Regions from separate parts of the Enterobacter sp. Taxon_2 genome, predicted to be linked through region 2. Evidence: predicted binding sites of a transcription regulator. Region 2 holds the regulator's gene; each other region holds the start of a gene.
What was found. Region 2 encodes CRP, which controls carbon source genes, mostly activating them, when cyclic AMP is high. Its sites were predicted from a motif close to ATGTGANNNNNNTCACAT; they were not measured.
Positions count from the first base shown of each region.

Region 1: azuC (stress response protein AzuC) is a predicted target of CRP. The motif match lies at 3,420-3,437, and genes of this name have one in related genera.
Region 3: AC4IC4_RS00615 (PTS mannitol transporter subunit IICBA) is a predicted target of CRP. The motif match lies at 3,477-3,494, and genes of this name have one in related genera.

Region 1 covers NZ_CM178024.1:3,000,938-3,006,406, reverse strand. Annotated here, with positions in the region: gene tyrP (tyrosine transporter TyrP) at 437-1,648, opposite strand; gene AC4IC4_RS14275 (hypothetical protein) at 1,865-2,206, shown strand; gene ftnA (non-heme ferritin) at 2,243-2,740, opposite strand; gene yecR (YecR family lipoprotein) at 2,945-3,283, opposite strand; gene azuC (stress response protein AzuC) at 3,518-3,601, shown strand; gene AC4IC4_RS14255 (DUF2766 family protein) at 3,709-3,960, shown strand; gene AC4IC4_RS14250 (anaerobic C4-dicarboxylate transporter) at 4,003-5,346, opposite strand.
Region 2 covers NZ_CM178024.1:4,419,521-4,424,989, reverse strand. Annotated here, with positions in the region: gene AC4IC4_RS21140 (YccS/YhfK family putative transporter) at 1-1,459, opposite strand, end outside; gene crp (cAMP-activated global transcriptional regulator CRP) at 1,517-2,149, opposite strand; gene AC4IC4_RS21130 (OsmC family protein) at 2,461-2,865, shown strand; gene AC4IC4_RS21125 (phosphoribulokinase) at 2,952-3,821, opposite strand; gene AC4IC4_RS21120 (YheU family protein) at 3,852-4,070, opposite strand; gene AC4IC4_RS21115 (hydrolase) at 4,067-5,089, opposite strand; gene mdcA (malonate decarboxylase subunit alpha) at 5,318-5,469, shown strand, end outside.
Region 3 covers NZ_CM178024.1:135,366-140,834, reverse strand. Annotated here, with positions in the region: gene selA (L-seryl-tRNA(Sec) selenium transferase) at 1-795, opposite strand, end outside; gene AC4IC4_RS00630 (glutathione S-transferase) at 899-1,507, opposite strand; gene AC4IC4_RS00625 (HlyD family secretion protein) at 1,598-2,734, opposite strand; gene AC4IC4_RS00620 (DUF3302 domain-containing protein) at 2,737-3,093, opposite strand; gene AC4IC4_RS00615 (PTS mannitol transporter subunit IICBA) at 3,751-5,469, shown strand, end outside.

The sequences.
Region 1 (5,469 bases), 1.4 Mb from region 2:
TCGACATCCTGTCTCGCTTCGCCTCTGGCCGCCATCCATGGCGTCCAGCCCTTGTCCCCCGGTCTCCGGTTCGCCGATTTTAGCGGGGATGCAACACCCGTGCCCCATGCAGACGATGAAGAAGATGGAGGGGGCGGGAGTCCGGCTAAAATCGCCGAATCGTTTCCTGGAGGCCGGGGCGACGCGCATGGATGCGCGGCGAGGGCGGCTTTACAGGGACGTTGCATCCGCCCGTCCCCGAAAAGCCGTAAGGAATAAGATGAGGGCACCGCGAAGCGGCGATTTTCTTGCCGGGAGCCGGGATTGTTAAGGGGGCGGCGATAGCCCCCTTAACACGTTCACCGCAGCGGACAAAACAGGTAGCAGAAGAGTATTAGTGAACGGAATTATCCCCTGCTATTACATAGAAAATGGACTTGCCATTGGGATATACATTTCAACCCACTTCCGGCAGCATCCCGGCTGCAATCAACACCTGCACCAGAATAATCACCACCCCGCAGCCAAACACAACGCACAGCAGCGGTTTTCCGCCCGCCACGCGATACCCTTGCTGAGGATGCTGCTGGCGGCTTTTCCATGCCAGCAGGGAAGGGAGGAGGAGGGCAAGGATCGACAGCGCTACCCCTGCGTACCCCAGCGCCATCACAAATCCGCGCGGATAAAACAGCGCGAACGCCAGCGGCGGCAGGAAGGTAATTGCGCCCGTCTGTAACCGTCCGGCCGCGGTATTGCGGCGCTGGAACAGATCGGCCAGATAATCAAACAGGCCGAGCGCCACGCCCAGGAATGAGGTTGCCAGCGCCAGGTCGGCAAACAGATGTACCGCCAGCTCCACGTGTGGGGAGGTGACGACCTCGCGCAGTGCCAGCAGAAAACCGTTCAGGCCAGCGTGTTGCGCCATCAGCCCAATAAAGGTTGAAGAGTCAATGCTGCCCAGCGTCACCAGCTGCCAGAAAATATAGGCAATCAGCGGGATCGCGCTGCCGATAACAAAGACGCGGCGCAGTTTTCGGATATCGCCGTTCATATAGCTGACGATGCTCGGCACGCTGCCGTGGAAGCCAAACGAGGTGAAAATGACCGGGATCGCGGAGAGCGCCAGCCCTTTTTCCAGCGGCAGCGTCAGCAGGTTAACCTTGTGCACGTGCGGCGCCAGCAGCACCAGCATGACAATCAGGAAGAGAATTTTAGCGCTGAACAGAAAACGGTTAAACAGATCGACCAGCGATGTGCCCACGCAGACCACGCCGCCGCCGATGAGCGCAAAGAAGATGGCGCCCGTCGCAGGGGTAATGTCAGAGCCAAACCAGTCGTTGACGCTGGAGGCGATGAGCTCCCCGGCACCGCTGATATAGGCGGCGGTCAGGGCGTACATCAGGAACATCATGCTAAAGCCAGTTATCCACTGGCCGTAGCGTCCGAGATAGCGTGCCGCAAGCGAACCCAGACCGGTGTCGGCGGGTACGTGCTGGTATACCTCAAGCAGCAACAGGGCGGTGTAACACATCAGCGCCCAGAGCGTTCCCAGCAGCAGCAGGGTCATGCCAAATCCCACGCCCGCGGCTGCCAGGGGCATTGCCAGCATTCCTGCGCCAATTGTCGTTCCGGCGACGATAAAAATACTTCCCAGAGTTCTGTTTTTCACGCTTTCCTCTACAACGCTTCTTAACCGCGACAAAATCTGCGGCGCAGAGTAAGGGAAAAGCCGTTACTCGTCAAATCACCGTTACAAGTGGTGTAAAAAATTATTTACGTATTAATGACCCAGGCCTATGCCTACCTCATAAGGGCAATACTGCTGCCCGACATTCCGGCGTAACGTAAACAATAAATACAAATTATCAAATTAAGTGAGGGTCTTATGGCAGGGGAGAATCCCTTTACCGCGGCATGGAGCCGGGGAGGTAACCTGTTGTGCCATGGTCACTGGATAATCAGCTGGCAGAATCAGCCCCTGAACCTTCCCGAGTCCCGCCGCGAAAAGGATATGGGCACCTGGGCAATCTATTCGATTATTGATCCTGAAGATGAAACCTTTGCACAAGGCTTACAGGAAGATGAGTGGATCATCGAGAATGTCGACTGGTTAACGGATCTGTTTTTCGAGGTGGGTATTCCGCTGGAGACGTCCAGCTACCGCTATTTTTACCAGGCCGTGAATCCCCATGACTGGCGTTGCACCAGCTGTGCGGGGTGTATGTAAATTAACGCGGTGCCGGAAACCGGCACCGCGCTGAAATTAATTCTGCGTATCAAGAGTGGAGAGTTCTTTATCAATAAAGTAAAGACCTTCGCCAGATTTCCCCACCAGAGATAATTTATCCAGCACGGATTTAAACAGCTTCTCTTCTTCGTGTTGCTCAGCGACGTACCACTGCAGGAAATTAAAGGTTGGATAATCCTGGCTGGTCATCGCGGCATGAACCAGTTCGTTAATTTTCTGCGTGATAAGCTGCTCGTGCTCGTAGGTGGCGCGGAACAGTTCATCGAGAGAATTATACTCAGCAAACGGTGATGCCACGGTTTCAATGCGCGGCAGGCTGCCCGTATCTGTCAGATAATCAAACAGACGCTGCATGTGGGTCATCTCTTCCTGAGCGTGACGACGCAGAAACGCGGCAGCGCCCTCGAAACTATGGTAGCTGCACCAGGCGCTCATCTGCTGGTAGAGCAGGGATGAAAAAAGCTCAAGGTTCATTTGTGCGTTGAGCTTGTCGATCATTTCAGTTTTCAGCATGGTGACGCTCCGGATTATTATTTCTGGTTCACAATGAGCGACACTATAATTTGTTATTTAATTATTTGCAAAACGTAAAATTTTTATTTTATTTATTTAAAATACGAATGGGAATAAAACGCATTGGCGATTTTTATAACTTATTAATGAGAATTATTTTTGTTCATAATGAAATAAACTGCCAGCATGCGCTGGCAGCTTCGATTAATACCACGGATTAGTTGACTTAGGATTAACGGCGTAACCCATACATTTATACTGGATAGTCACGCTCTCGTTCAGGCACAAAGAGCCGCTGGTCAGAGTGCAGGTTTTAATGGGCTGACCATAGGCTGAGGCAGTGGCATACCCCATGCTCTGACACGCTTTTGCCGCCGTGCCGTTATTCACATACTCATCGGAATACGCATTTTGCAGCGCAGCCTGGCCGTAGTCGAGGCGGACGATGCCGTTCGGCGCGTCGAGGCTGCTGACTTCAGCCTGGCGGTTAATAGTACATCCCGCGAGCAGCAGGATTGTGCCGGCTACAATGACTCTTTTCATGATTCGCTCTGAGTGGATGGAAATACGTTATCGTACCCGCAGATGCCCGCTGCAATGGCTGGAATAGCCGGACAATCTGCCCTCACTCTTCGCAACGGGTCCGCGGTGAGCGCTTTCAGGCCATGCTCTGATATAAATGTGATGTGCATCACAAAAGTGTTGATTTTTGTGATGGTGGTCATATTATAGTCACGTTGATAATAAAGTTGTATAACAAGTTAATGGAGCATCATCGTGAAACTGCGCAAAATCCTGAAAAGTATGTGGGCCAATTACTGCCGCACCTTCAAAGACGTGCCGCCGGGCGCCATGTTCTGATAAAAAAACCTGCTTCGGCGGGTTTTTTTATACCTGAAGGCGATGAAGGGGAGATGCCAGGGGTGTGTTTTGCTACTATGGCGGCCTTTAAATAAGGAGAAAACCCCATGTCACAAAACCTGAGCGCCGATCAGGAACTGGTCTCTGACGTTGTCGCCTGTCAGCTGGTTATCAAACAAATCCTTGATGTTCTTGACGTGATTGCGCCGGTTGAAGTGCGCGAGAAGATGTCTACGCAGCTGAAAAACATCGATTTCGCCAGCCATCCCGCTGCCGCCGATCCGGTTACGCTTCGTGCGATCCAGAAAGCCATCGCCCTGATTGAACTGCGATTCACGCCGCAGGGTGAATCCCACTAAAACCGGGAAATGGGCGACGGCATGTGTCGCCCCTTGATACTGTCAAAAGAACGTCTGGACCAGCAGGTAGCTCGCCGCGCACGCGCAGCTTACCCCAATCAGCCCAGGCAGAATAAAGCTGTGGTTGATGATAAATTTGCCGATGCGGGTGGTGCCTGAACGGTCAAAGCCGATGCAGGCCAAATCACTTGGGTAGGTCGGCAGGACGAAATAGCCGTATGACGCAGGGAAAAAGGCGATCAGCATTTTCGGGTCGATGCCAAGCATGAGGCCCATAGGCGCAACGGCCGTCAGCGCAGCCGCCTGGCTGTTCACCAGTTTTGACACCAGAAACAGCACAATAGCATACGTCCACGGGTGGCTTTTCACGACGCCTTCCAGCGCCAGCTTTAACTCGTCGAGATGCGCCTGGAAAAAGGTATCGCTCATCCACGCCACGCCGAACACCGAGAAGATCGCGACCATACCGGCCTTAAACACCGCGCCGTTGGAAATCGCCGACGCATTGACCTTACAGGCCATCAGCATCACGGCCCCTGCAATTAACATCATCATCTGAATAACAAGGTTCATCGACAGCGCCGTCATTTTGCCTTTCAGCTCAAAGGCGGGGCGCAGCTCAGGGAACGCACCCAGCAAAACGACCACGGCAATACCGGCAAAGAAAATCCACGTGGACCAGTAGGCCTGTTTAGGGAAACGCTGATTCATTAACGTCTCCGTTCCACCGTAGATAAACTCGCGCTGCTTAGGATCTTTCAGCTTTTCCTGAAACTCCACGTCATCCGCCAAATCTTTTCCGCGGCGTAAACTCCACAGGGCAGCAATAGCTACGCCGAAAAGTGAAGCGGGAACCGACACGGCGAGAATTTCCAGGATCCCCCACGCGTGGCCGATGCCATGCTGGGCCGCCAGGATAGACACCAGCGACACCACGGCAACGGACACGGGGGAGGCGGTAATCGCCATCTGCGACGCGACCGATGCCACGGCCATAGGGCGCTCGGGGCGGATCCCTTTTTTCAGGGCGATATCCGCAATGATGGGGAACATGGTATAGACCACATGCCCGGTGCCGCACAGAAAGGTCAGCATCCAGGTGGTGAATGGAGCGAGCAGGGTGATGTGCTGTGGGTGTTTGCGCAGCAGACGTTCAGCAAACTGCATCATGACGTTGAGGCCACCCGCAGTCTGCAGCGTAGCGGCACAACCAATCACCGCGAGGATGGTCAGCATAACGTCTACCGGCGGCTTACCCGGTTGCAGACCAAAGACAAAACATAAAATAAAAAGACCAATACCGCTGATTAACCCGAGCCCCATACCGCCGAAACGCGTACCCGTCAGCAGGCAGAGGAGAATGACAACAAACTCAATGGTGATCATGATGCTCCCTCGTCAATGATTATGTAACTAAATAAATCATCACACGTTGTGTGGTTAATCATTGGGAGCCAGATCTGATTTGTTAAATTTCAGCAAAAGCAGAAGGTTGGAGACGTGAAGGGA
Region 2 (5,469 bases):
GCCTGGCGACAATAAACTGTTCGCCATTGAGCGTGAGCAGCTGCAGGGTATATACCGCCGTCACCGTAAAGCCCACCATCGCCCAGCCGTAGTTTTTGCGGATAATCAGGTAGCTTACCAGCGTGATCGCCAGCATGCCTGCCAGGGTATAGCCTTCCGGCACGTGGAAGTGCAGCGTCACGCCCGCGATGATCAGCCCGGCCATGGTGCCGCCCGCCCGATGCAGAATACGCACCCGCGTGGCGCCGTAGCCGTTCTGAGTGACAAACAGCACGGTCATTAATATCCAGTAGGGTTTCGGCAGATGCAGCGCCATGCCCATCAGGCTGGCGGTACTGAGCATCACGCTAATTCGTGCGGCGTTGCGCAGGGCGGACGATTTAAGAGAAAGATAGCTTTTGAGCGCGGGCAATAGCGGCAGCCGTTTCTGCTTATCCGCCATCAGGTCGCGGGGATAAAGCGGGCGCTGCGTGCGCAACACGCGGGCGATACGGCTGAAGTGCCAGGCGGCAAACTGGCCGACGGGGTTATCCGGATGCTGACGAGCGATTTTCTCCAGCGCGCCCAGCTGTTTGTCCATGTTAAAGCGCGTCGGGTAGCGGTGATAGAGAATATCATCGGCCAGAACGCGCAGGCGTGCGGACACCGTCTGCGCGTTCCAGCGGATCACCGCTTCGGCGTGGCTGCGCTCGACCAGCTTTTGCACCTCCTGCGGGTGGTGCAGGCTCACGGAGATATGCTCCTGCAGATCCAGCCCGACCTGGAAGGTGCGCAGCAGCCGTTTGTACTCGTGGTTCTTGTTGGCGGCGAGCATATGCAGCTGCTGATAGCACTGGCTTATCAGATCCACCACCTTCTGCTGGCGCGTCAGCAGGGGCGGTAAGGATTTTTCCGGATCGGTATGCTGGGTCAGCAGGGTGTATTTGGCTTCGCAGTAATCCGCAAGCTGCACATAGAGCAGGCTCAGGGATTCACGCAGCGGCTGCTCCCGCCACAGCCAGAACCAGAACCAGTTAAACAGGCCGTACCATAATGTCCCCAGGGCGTAGATCAGCAGCGGCTCCCACACCGGCATATTCCCGGCGAGGCTCAGCGTGAAGATGGCCGCAATCAGCGACGCGGGAAGCAGGCGGGCGTGCAGCGAACTGATTTCCGCCGTGACGCCGAGGGTCATCGCCAGCACGGTCAGGATCAGCGGCAGCGGGATATCACGAGCCAGTAACAGCTGTACGGCGAGGCTACAGCCCGCAAACAGGCAGCCGCCGATAATCAGGCGTTTGAAAAAGCGCTTATGCGGCGTGTCCAGACCGGCGATGTTGCAGCAGGCAGGCACGAGGGAAAACAGCAGACCTTGCTGAAGATGTCCGAGGATCAGGCCTATGGCCACGGGAAGACACAACACCAGCGTTTGTCGCAGTGCGTAGTTAACTTCCGGGTGATAGATCAGCCTGCGCCACATGGAGAGTAGAGACAAAAACGGCGTGACACCTTGCGATGGCACGCCGTTTAAGCGGAATTAACGCGTTCCGTAAACCACGATGGTTTTACCGTGGGCAGAGATCAGGTTTTGATCTTCCAGCATTTTCAGGATACGGCCCACTGTTTCACGGGAGCAACCGACGATCTGACCAATTTCCTGACGGGTAATTTTAATTTGCATGCCGTCCGGGTGGGTCATGGCGTCTGGCTGTTTCGCCAGGTTCAGCAGGGTCTGTGCGATACGGCCAGTCACGTCCAGGAAGGCGAGGTTGCCCACTTTCTCTGAGGTGACCTGCAGACGGCGCGCCATCTGGGAAGAAAGACGCATCAGGATGTCAGGGTTAACCTGAATCAGCTGACGGAACTTCTTGTAAGAAATTTCAGCCACTTCACATGCTGTCTTTGCACGAACCCAGGCGCTACGTTCCTGGCCCTCTTCAAACAGGCCCAGTTCACCGATGAAATCGCCCTGGTTCAGATAAGAAAGGATCATCTCTTTCCCTTCTTCATCTTTGATCAGCACTGCCACCGAGCCTTTAACGATGTAATACAACGTTTCCGCTTTTTCACCCTGGTGAATCAGCGTGCTCTTTGATGGGTACTTATGAATGTGGCAATGAGACAAGAACCATTCGAGAGTCGGGTCTGTTTGCGGTTTGCCAAGCACCATGCGCTGTTATCCTCTGTTATAAGCTGTCACCAGAGTCATCAGATGCATCCGGACTCTGGGGTTGCAATCGAATTCTTACCCATACCCTGGGAAGTCGGCTACCGTAACGTTTCGCAGCCAGTAAAGTTTGATGTCCTCTGCATACATGTGTAACGTCAATGTATTACTGTAGCATCCAGAGTGTTTTAGCATAGCTTTCGCCGCGTGTCTCCTGGTGTCTCGCTTCAGCATGATGCAGGTCGCCTTCCATTGCGAGAAATGTAACGCACGCGTAATCTGTCACCAAAAATGCAACGTTGGAGTTTAAGAATATGCAAGCGCGCGTGAAATGGGTTGAAGGTTTAACGTTCCTGGGCGAGTCCGCGTCAGGACACCAGATTTTGATGGACGGTAACTCCGGCGATAAAGCGCCAAGCCCAATGGAAATGGTGCTGATGGCGGCAGGGGGATGCAGCGCCATTGACGTGGTGTCGATTCTGCAAAAAGGTCGTCATGACGTGACGGATTGTGAGGTTAAACTCACGTCAGAACGTCGCGAAGAGGCGCCACGCTTGTTCACCCATATTAATCTGCACTTTGTGGTCACCGGTAAAGAGTTGAAAGACGCAGCGGTCTCGCGTGCGGTGGACCTGTCTGCGGAGAAGTACTGCTCTGTGGCGTTAATGCTGGAGAAAGCGGTAAAAATCACGCATTCGTATGAAGTGATCGAGGCTTAATCTTTTGGCGGGTGGCGCTTCGCTGACCCGCCCTACTAAAGCATGACCGTAGGCCCGGTAAGCGCAGCGCCACCGGGCAAAACAACTCACGCAATCTGCTTCCCCTCCATCAGTCGCTCCACCAGCGGCGTCATGATGAGCTCCATCGCCAGCCCCATTTTTCCGCCCGGCACGACTAACGTATTCATGTGCGAAATAAACGAGCCCTGCAGCATGGCCAGTAGCCAGGGGTAATCAATGCCTTCGAGATTGCGGAAATGGATCACCACAAAGCTCTCATCCAGAGACGGGATGCTTTTGGCGGCAAACGGGTTGGAGGTGTCCACCGTCGGCACCCGCTGGAAGTTAATATGGGTACGGGAGAACTGCGGCGTCAGGAAGTTGATGTAATCTTCCATGGAGCGCACCACCGAGTCCATCACCGCCTCTCGTGAATGGCCGCGCTCGCTCATGTCGCGCGTCAGCTTCTGGATCCACTCCAGGTTAACGATAGGGACCACGCCGACCAGCAGATCCACGTGGCGCGCCACGTCGTGTTGAGGGGTGACCACGCCACCGTGCAATCCTTCGTAAAACAGTACGTCGGTGGGTTCCGGCAGCGGTTGCCACGGGGTGAACGTCCCCGGTACCTGATTCCAGGGAACGGCTTCATCATAGGTATGCAGATACTTGCGGGACTGCCCTTTGCCGCTCTGACCGTACTCTATAAAGGTTTGTTCCAGCAGGCCGAAGTCATTGGCTTCCGGGCCGAAATAGCTGATGTGTTTACCCAGATCGCGCGCCTTACGGATGGCCATATCCATCTCCGGACGCGTGTAGCGGTGAAAGCTGTCGCCTTCGACCTCCGCCGCACGAAGATTCAGCTGGGCGAAAATCTTGCGAAAGGCGAGGCTGGTGGTGGTGGTTCCCGCACCACTCGACCCCGTAACGGCAATAACCGGATGTCTGGCAGACATAGCAACTCCCTGACTTAAAAGGGTGGAAGATCAGCCGTGAAACGCGTTGCGGGGCATGATATTGACCGTCTCATGCAGTTCTGACCACACCAGCACCACGTCGCCGCTTTTCAGCTGGCGCTTAACATCGTTGACCTTTTGCTCAAGCGAGCGTTCCTGTTCACCATAATCGGTGCCTTCGCGTAATACAAAACTTTCAATCAGATTATCGAGTGTTTCGGGAGCCAGATCCTGCCAGGGAATAATCATTTTGCACCGTCCAGATAAGGGGTTAGCCAGTCAGGAATACGCGTCTCAAGCCACATTTTCGGGCGGCGCAGCGTACCGCCGATAAACCCGACGTGGCCGCCGTGCTCGGTCAACTGATAGTGAACGTTGTCGGGCAGGAATTCCTGAGCGGGGATCGAGTGATGATCCATAAACGGGTCATCTTTGGCATGGATGATCAGCGTCGGCTGCGTGATCTTACTGAGCAGCGGCATGGCGCTGCACTGACGATAATAGTCAATCGCATCGGCGAAGCCGTGGATTTTCGCGGTGATCAGGTCGTCGAACTCGCGAATACGGCGCACCTTTTTCAGCTGGCGCAGGCTGACCGGCAGTGTATCCGGGTAGGCTTTCAGCTTACGCGCCGCGTTGGCCTTCAGCAGGTTGAGCAGGTAGCGCTGATAGACGCGGGAAAAGCCTTTATCCATGTGGTAGCTGCACTGCTCCAGCATAAACGGTGCTGAGACAATGACGGCGGCATCCAGCGGGACGCTTTCACCCTCTTTGGCCAGCAGGCAGGCCAGCATATTGCCGCCCAGCGAGTAGCCCACCGCGGCGGTCGGCACGGTGCCAAAGTTGTCCCGCAGCCAGTGTAAAAACCACGTTCCGTCTTCGGTTTCACCCGAGTGATAAATGCGTTTCTGACGATTCGGTTCGCCGCTGCAGCCGCGAAAATGCATCACCACGCCGAGCCAGCCGCGCGCTTTTGCCGCCTCAATTAATCCATGCGCATACGGGCTGTGCAGGCTGCCTTCCAGGCCGTGAAAGACCACCAGACGCGGCTTATGGCGGGCCTGTTCCGGCGCTTCGCTCCAGGCGAGATCCAGAAAATCACCGTCTGGCAGGTCAAGCCGCTGCCAGTGTGGGGTGAACTGAACCTTGCGGCGGATCAGTCGCGGCAGCATGGTCTGCAAATGGCGATTGGCCACGCCGCGCATAGGCACGAACTCAGTGCTGTCTTCGGCCGCAATGTCGAAGTCTGATGGAATGATTTGGGTCATAAGGGCGATGCTGATTCTTGTCAGAAATTTACGGTACTTTCCGAATTGTACCCCGTTTAGCCTGGTTTTCCGAAACATGAACTGATCCCGATCACAAATCTTTACCTTGATTATTACTCTCAGGCTAATGATTCCACTCTACGCTTAATTGATGCCTTTCTCACCAGAGCGCACACTTTACTCAACGTTAAGCAAATCAAAATGATTAGCTGAATCAGGAGGTTAATAATGTTATCTGGGCAAACACCCACCCGGCAATGGAACACGCGACGCAGCGAAAAAGCGCGTCGCCTGGCGTCCGTACCGGTGCAGGGCAAGGTACTGCCAACCGGCGATCTTGTCGCCATGCTGGAAAAATTAATCGCGCCTGGCGACAAGGT
Region 3 (5,469 bases), 560 kb from region 2:
ATCCACCAGCGAGCCGCTGCCGAGATCGGCAATCACCGGGATATCCAGCTCACGCCCGATTTCCGCTAGCTCCGCCTCGTCAACCGTTTTGGTGAAGCCTTCAATATGGTAATTGCTGGTGTGGACCTTCATCAGCAGGGCGGTATTTTCATTCACCCCCGCGCGATAATCTTTCGCATGGGTGCGATTGGTGGTACCCACTTCATGTAACGTGCAGCCCGCCTGGCGCATCACGTCCGGAATGCGAAACGCCCCGCCGATCTCCACCAGCTCGCCGCGGGACACCACCACCTCTTTTCCGCTGGCGGTGGCCGCCAGCATCAGCAGCACCGCGGCGGCGTTGTTATTCACAATGCAGGCATCTTCCGCGCCGGTCAGCTGGCACAGCAGCTCCGCCAGCGCCCGGTCGCGGTGCCCGCGTCCGGCGCCGTCCAGATCGTACTCCAGCGTCACGGGCGTTCGCATGGCCTGCACAACCGCCTCGACAGCCTCTTCCGCCTGCTGCGCGCGGCCCAGGTTGGTATGCAACACGGTACCGGTCAGGTTAATCACCGGGCGTAACGCGCTTTGTGCCTTTCCATCCAGCCGGCGTTCAACTTCCTGCTCCCACGCCGTGCACCAGTCAGGCAAGGCGTTTTCTGACTGAATAGCGCATCGGGCTTCATCCTGAAGCAGGCGTAACATCTCCACCGTCGCGGTATGGCCGAAGCGCTCAACAACATCATGAATGCGGGGCTCGCGAAGAAGACGGTCGATAGCGGGGATCTGGCTGTACAGCGAATGATGAGTAGTCATGAAAGCGCCTGGCGAGTAAATATCTTCCCCCCTCCCGACGGGAGAGGGAGTTAACATGTGGAGGGATTGTACCGCCTCCGACGCCGAAGTGTTATAACCCGCGTCAAGCCTTTGGCGGTTCGGTACGGGCAAAGCTCTCGCGGCTAAACAGCGTGTCTGCCAGTTTCACCAGCAGCGGACGGTCGACGCACCAGCCCGGGGAGACGCGGCGGAAGTTGAGATAACCAATCGCGCAGGCGATGGCGATGGTCCCCAGGTTCAGGCTGTCGGGGTGAATCTTACCCTCCCGGATAAGTTGCTCGCACCTGTCCAGGCTGCGGCTGATTTTTTCCCGCTGGCGTAACAGTTCCGTTTCCGACTGCTGGGCGGCGGGTCTGGCCTGTTCACGTACGGAGGTTAACGCCGCATCCATAATGCCATCGGCCAGGGCTTCGATTTGCTTCACTGCCAGCGCCGCTTTTGGGTCAGCCGGCAGCATGGCCGGGGCAACGCCCAGCAGCTCGATATACTCCGCAATTATCGGGGAATCGAACCAGTATTCGCCCTCGTCCGTCACCAGCGCCGGGACTTTCCCCAGCGGGTTGTACTGCGCAACGCCGTTTTCCGCGTTGTAGGGCTGTTCATTAATGAATTCAAATTCAATCCCCTTCTCCAGCAGGAGAATCGAGATCTTTCGCACGAAGGGACTGGTATAGCTGCCGATGAGTTTCATTGCCTGATCCTTGATGCTGCAAAAAAGTCAGTATGGATCAAGCGATGAAAAAAGGGCAGGTCTGCGTGTCGCATTCCTGCCCTGGAAGGATTAGTGATCGAGGTAGAGGTAGTGCATCCAGCTGGTCATACGGAGCAGCACTTTACGCATGACCGAGACGTGGGCGAAGTGGTCCGAATAGACAGCCACCTGGGCAAAAATACCGTCTGGCAGCGCATCGACCTCCGCGTTAGGGTTCAGCTCAATGATGGCCTGCACACCATCACTACCCGGAGTGACCGTCAGCGACTGCAGCGCGCCCTGCGCCTGATAGGTCCCCCCCGGCACAACCGGCAGAATCGCGGTAAGCTTCCCGGAGAACACCTGACCCGGCAGCGCGTTAAACACCACTTCCGCTTCATCACCCGGCTTCAGACGCAGCAGCGAGTTCTGACGGAACTGGGCCACAATCTGACGCTTCTGTTCAGGAATAAAGACCATCACCGGGCGCAGAGGCAGCGCGGCGGCATAGGTCCCCGGACGGATCAGCACCTGGGTGATGTAACCATTGCTTGGCGCGCGCACCACGGTCTGATCCAGATTGTATTTGGCTTCGGCAAGCTGGGCGCGCAAGGAGGCAATCTGCGACTGTTCACCGTTCACCATGCTGTCTAACTGGCTTTGGATCTGCACCTGTTCAGCAACGGAGCCTTTCACCAGGGCATCCTGTGCCAGGTAGTTCTGCCGCGCGTTGTCGATATCGCTTTCAGAGAACGGATTCACCTTCGCCTGGCTGCCTTTCAGGTAGCGCTGATAATCTTTATAGAGGCGATCGCGTTCAGCGGAGACGCGCGTGGTATTGGCAACGGCTTCCGCCAGCTGCGCTTTCAGATTATCGATATTGTGCGTCGCGGTTACCAGGTCGGCCTGAAGTCTGTCGACGCGCGCCTGATAGCGGCCTGGATCCAGTTTAAATAACACTTCGCCTTTTTTAATGAGCTGGTTATTTTTATCGGTCACTTCGCTGACCACACCGGTCACCTGCGGCGTAATCGGAATGGAAATAACCGCTTTTTGCGCCGTAAAGGTATACGGGTGGTTATAGTTCATTAACAGAATAAGTCCGGCAACAATAAATACGCCGCCTAATGTTGCGGTGGCAAGCGTCCACTGGTTGACCGGAATTCGGAATATTTTAAAAATCACCCAGGCAAATGCCACGTAGGTCAAAATAATCAACAGATCCATGATTAGCGCTCCAGCGTGTTCTTATCAGCAGCAGGCTTTACCGCGGCCAGCTTTTGTTCGAGTTCCGCCACGCGTTTGGCGAGCGCATCCATGCCCGGGACCTCATCAGGCTTTGTAATGTGGTTTTGCATACCCCAGCCACGATCTTCGCGGTACAGGGTGGCCCAAATCCACAGGAACGGCCAGATGGCATGGAGCGTAAACAGGCTAATCCACCCTGCCGTATGAATTGCATCGGCATGCGGATGGTTACGCTTTTTGGCCATATTGTAAGGGATGTCATGAATGGCGATGATTCCGTAAAACAGAACCAGAAATACAAAAATCAATACGCCCAGCGCAAAATAGTTGAGAAACATATTCTCCTCACTTAAACAACGTCAACTCATTAAATTAATAAAACGGTACGCAACCTAATTAATTTTTATAAACACGGGGTTGTGTTCATTATTCCCAGGGCCGGGAAGTATGTATTTTTATAATATCTCCATGCAAGTTTATAAGCGTGTCAAAATATATCCTGAATAATAATAGACTTAACCTTACAATATGAGCGTAATCCACCTTTTAACTTTTCGCCATACCACACATGAAAAGTGGTTTTTTAGCTTATCGTGTCGTGCAATATCATCCTGGCGCTGAATCGCGAATCAGAGTTTGCCGCCGATCACAGCCGGAGAAATCCGCATAAAAATATTTTGTGAAATCAGTCACAATCCAGAAACAAACACATGAAATCAAAATGTGACAAACATCACGAAAAGGGGTGGTTTTTGCCGTATTTCTCGCCATCGTATTTTTTTTGCACACCTGTTTTGTGATTGAGATCACCTCATTGATGTCCACACCCCCTACATTTACGTGACATGTGTCACACAAATTTTCGCTGTCTGGACAGTTGAACGATTCAGTGCCAGATTTCACAGCATCAGAACAGGGTCCGGCTACCTCTGCCGCCTCATTAACAATAAACCTCGGGCCACAAGCCTAAGCGTAAACAGAAGAAGGGGTGTTTTATGTCATCCGATTTCAAGATCAAAGTTCAAAGCTTTGGTCGTTTCCTCAGCAACATGGTGATGCCAAATATCGGCGCGTTTATCGCGTGGGGTATCATCACCGCATTGTTCATTCCGACAGGGTGGTTGCCTAACGAAACGCTGGCGAAACTTGTTGGCCCAATGATTACCTATCTCCTGCCGCTGCTCATCGGTTTCACCGGGGGTCGTCTGGTGGGCGGTGACCGTGGTGGCGTCGTGGGTGCTATCACCACCATGGGTGTTATCGTCGGTGCGGATATGCCGATGTTCCTCGGGGCGATGATTGCCGGTCCTCTGGGCGGCTGGGCGATTAAGAAATTCGACGTCTGGGTTGATGGTAAGATCAAATCCGGCTTCGAAATGCTGGTGAACAACTTCTCTGCGGGCATCATCGGGATGATCCTCGCCATTCTGGCGTTCCTCGGCATTGGCCCTGCGGTTGAAGTGCTGTCCAAAATTCTGGCGGCAGGCGTTAACTTCATGGTTGCGCACGACATGCTGCCGCTGGCGTCTATCTTTGTTGAACCGGCGAAAATCCTGTTCCTGAACAACGCCATCAACCACGGCATCTTCTCGCCGCTGGGTATTCAGCAGTCTCACGATCTCGGCAAGTCTATCTTCTTCCTGATTGAAGCCAACCCAGGTCCAGGTATGGGTGTTCTGCTGGCGTACATCTTCTTTGGCCGTGGCAGCGCAAAACAGTCTGCTGGCGGTGCGGCGATCATCCACTTCCTGGGCGGTATCCACGAAATTTACTTCCCTTACGTGCTGATGAACCCACGTCTGATCCTGGCCGTTATCCTCGGCGGTATGACCGGTGTGTTCACCCTGAGCGTGCTGGGCGGTGGTCTGGTTTCTCCAGCCTCTCCGGGGTCTATCCTGGCGGTACTGGCGATGACGCCAAAAGGGGCTTACTTCGCAAACATCGCGGCGATCTTTGCGGCAATGGCCGTCTCCTTCGTGGTCTCTTCAATCCTGCTGAAAACCAGCAAAGTGAAAGAAGATGATGACATTGAAGCGGCAACCCGCCGTATGCACGACATGAAAGCCGAATCCAAAGGCGCGACGCCACTGGCAGCAGGTGATGTCTCTAACGACCTGAGCCACGTGCGTAAAATCATCGTTGCCTGTGATGCCGGTATGGGTTCCAGCGCAATGGGTGCAGGCGTGCTGCGTAAGAAAGTGCAGGATGCGGGCCTGACCAACATCTCCGTGACCAACAGCGCTATTAACAGCCTGCCGCCGGATGTTGACCTGGTCATCACGCACCGCGACCTGACCGAACGCGCCATGCGCCAGGTGCCGCAGGCACAGCACATTTCGCTGACCAACTTCCTCGACAGCGGCCTGTACACCAGCCTGACCGAACGTCTGGTTGCCGCGCAGCGTCACGAAGATAACGAAGTGAAAGTGCGCTCCAGCCTGCAGGACAGCTTTGACGAGAGCAATGCCCACCTGTTCAAACTGGGTGCGGAAAACATCTTCCTCGGTCGTACCGCGGCAACCAAAGAAGACGCGATTCGCTTTGCCGGTGAGCAACTGGTGAAAGGCGGCTACGTTCAGCCTGAATATGTTGACGCGATGCTGGAACGCGAAAAACTGACGCCAACCTACCTGGGCGAATCCATCGCGGTGCCGCACGGTACGGTCGAAGCGAAAGATCGCGTCCTGAAAACCGGCGTCGTATTCTGTCAGTAT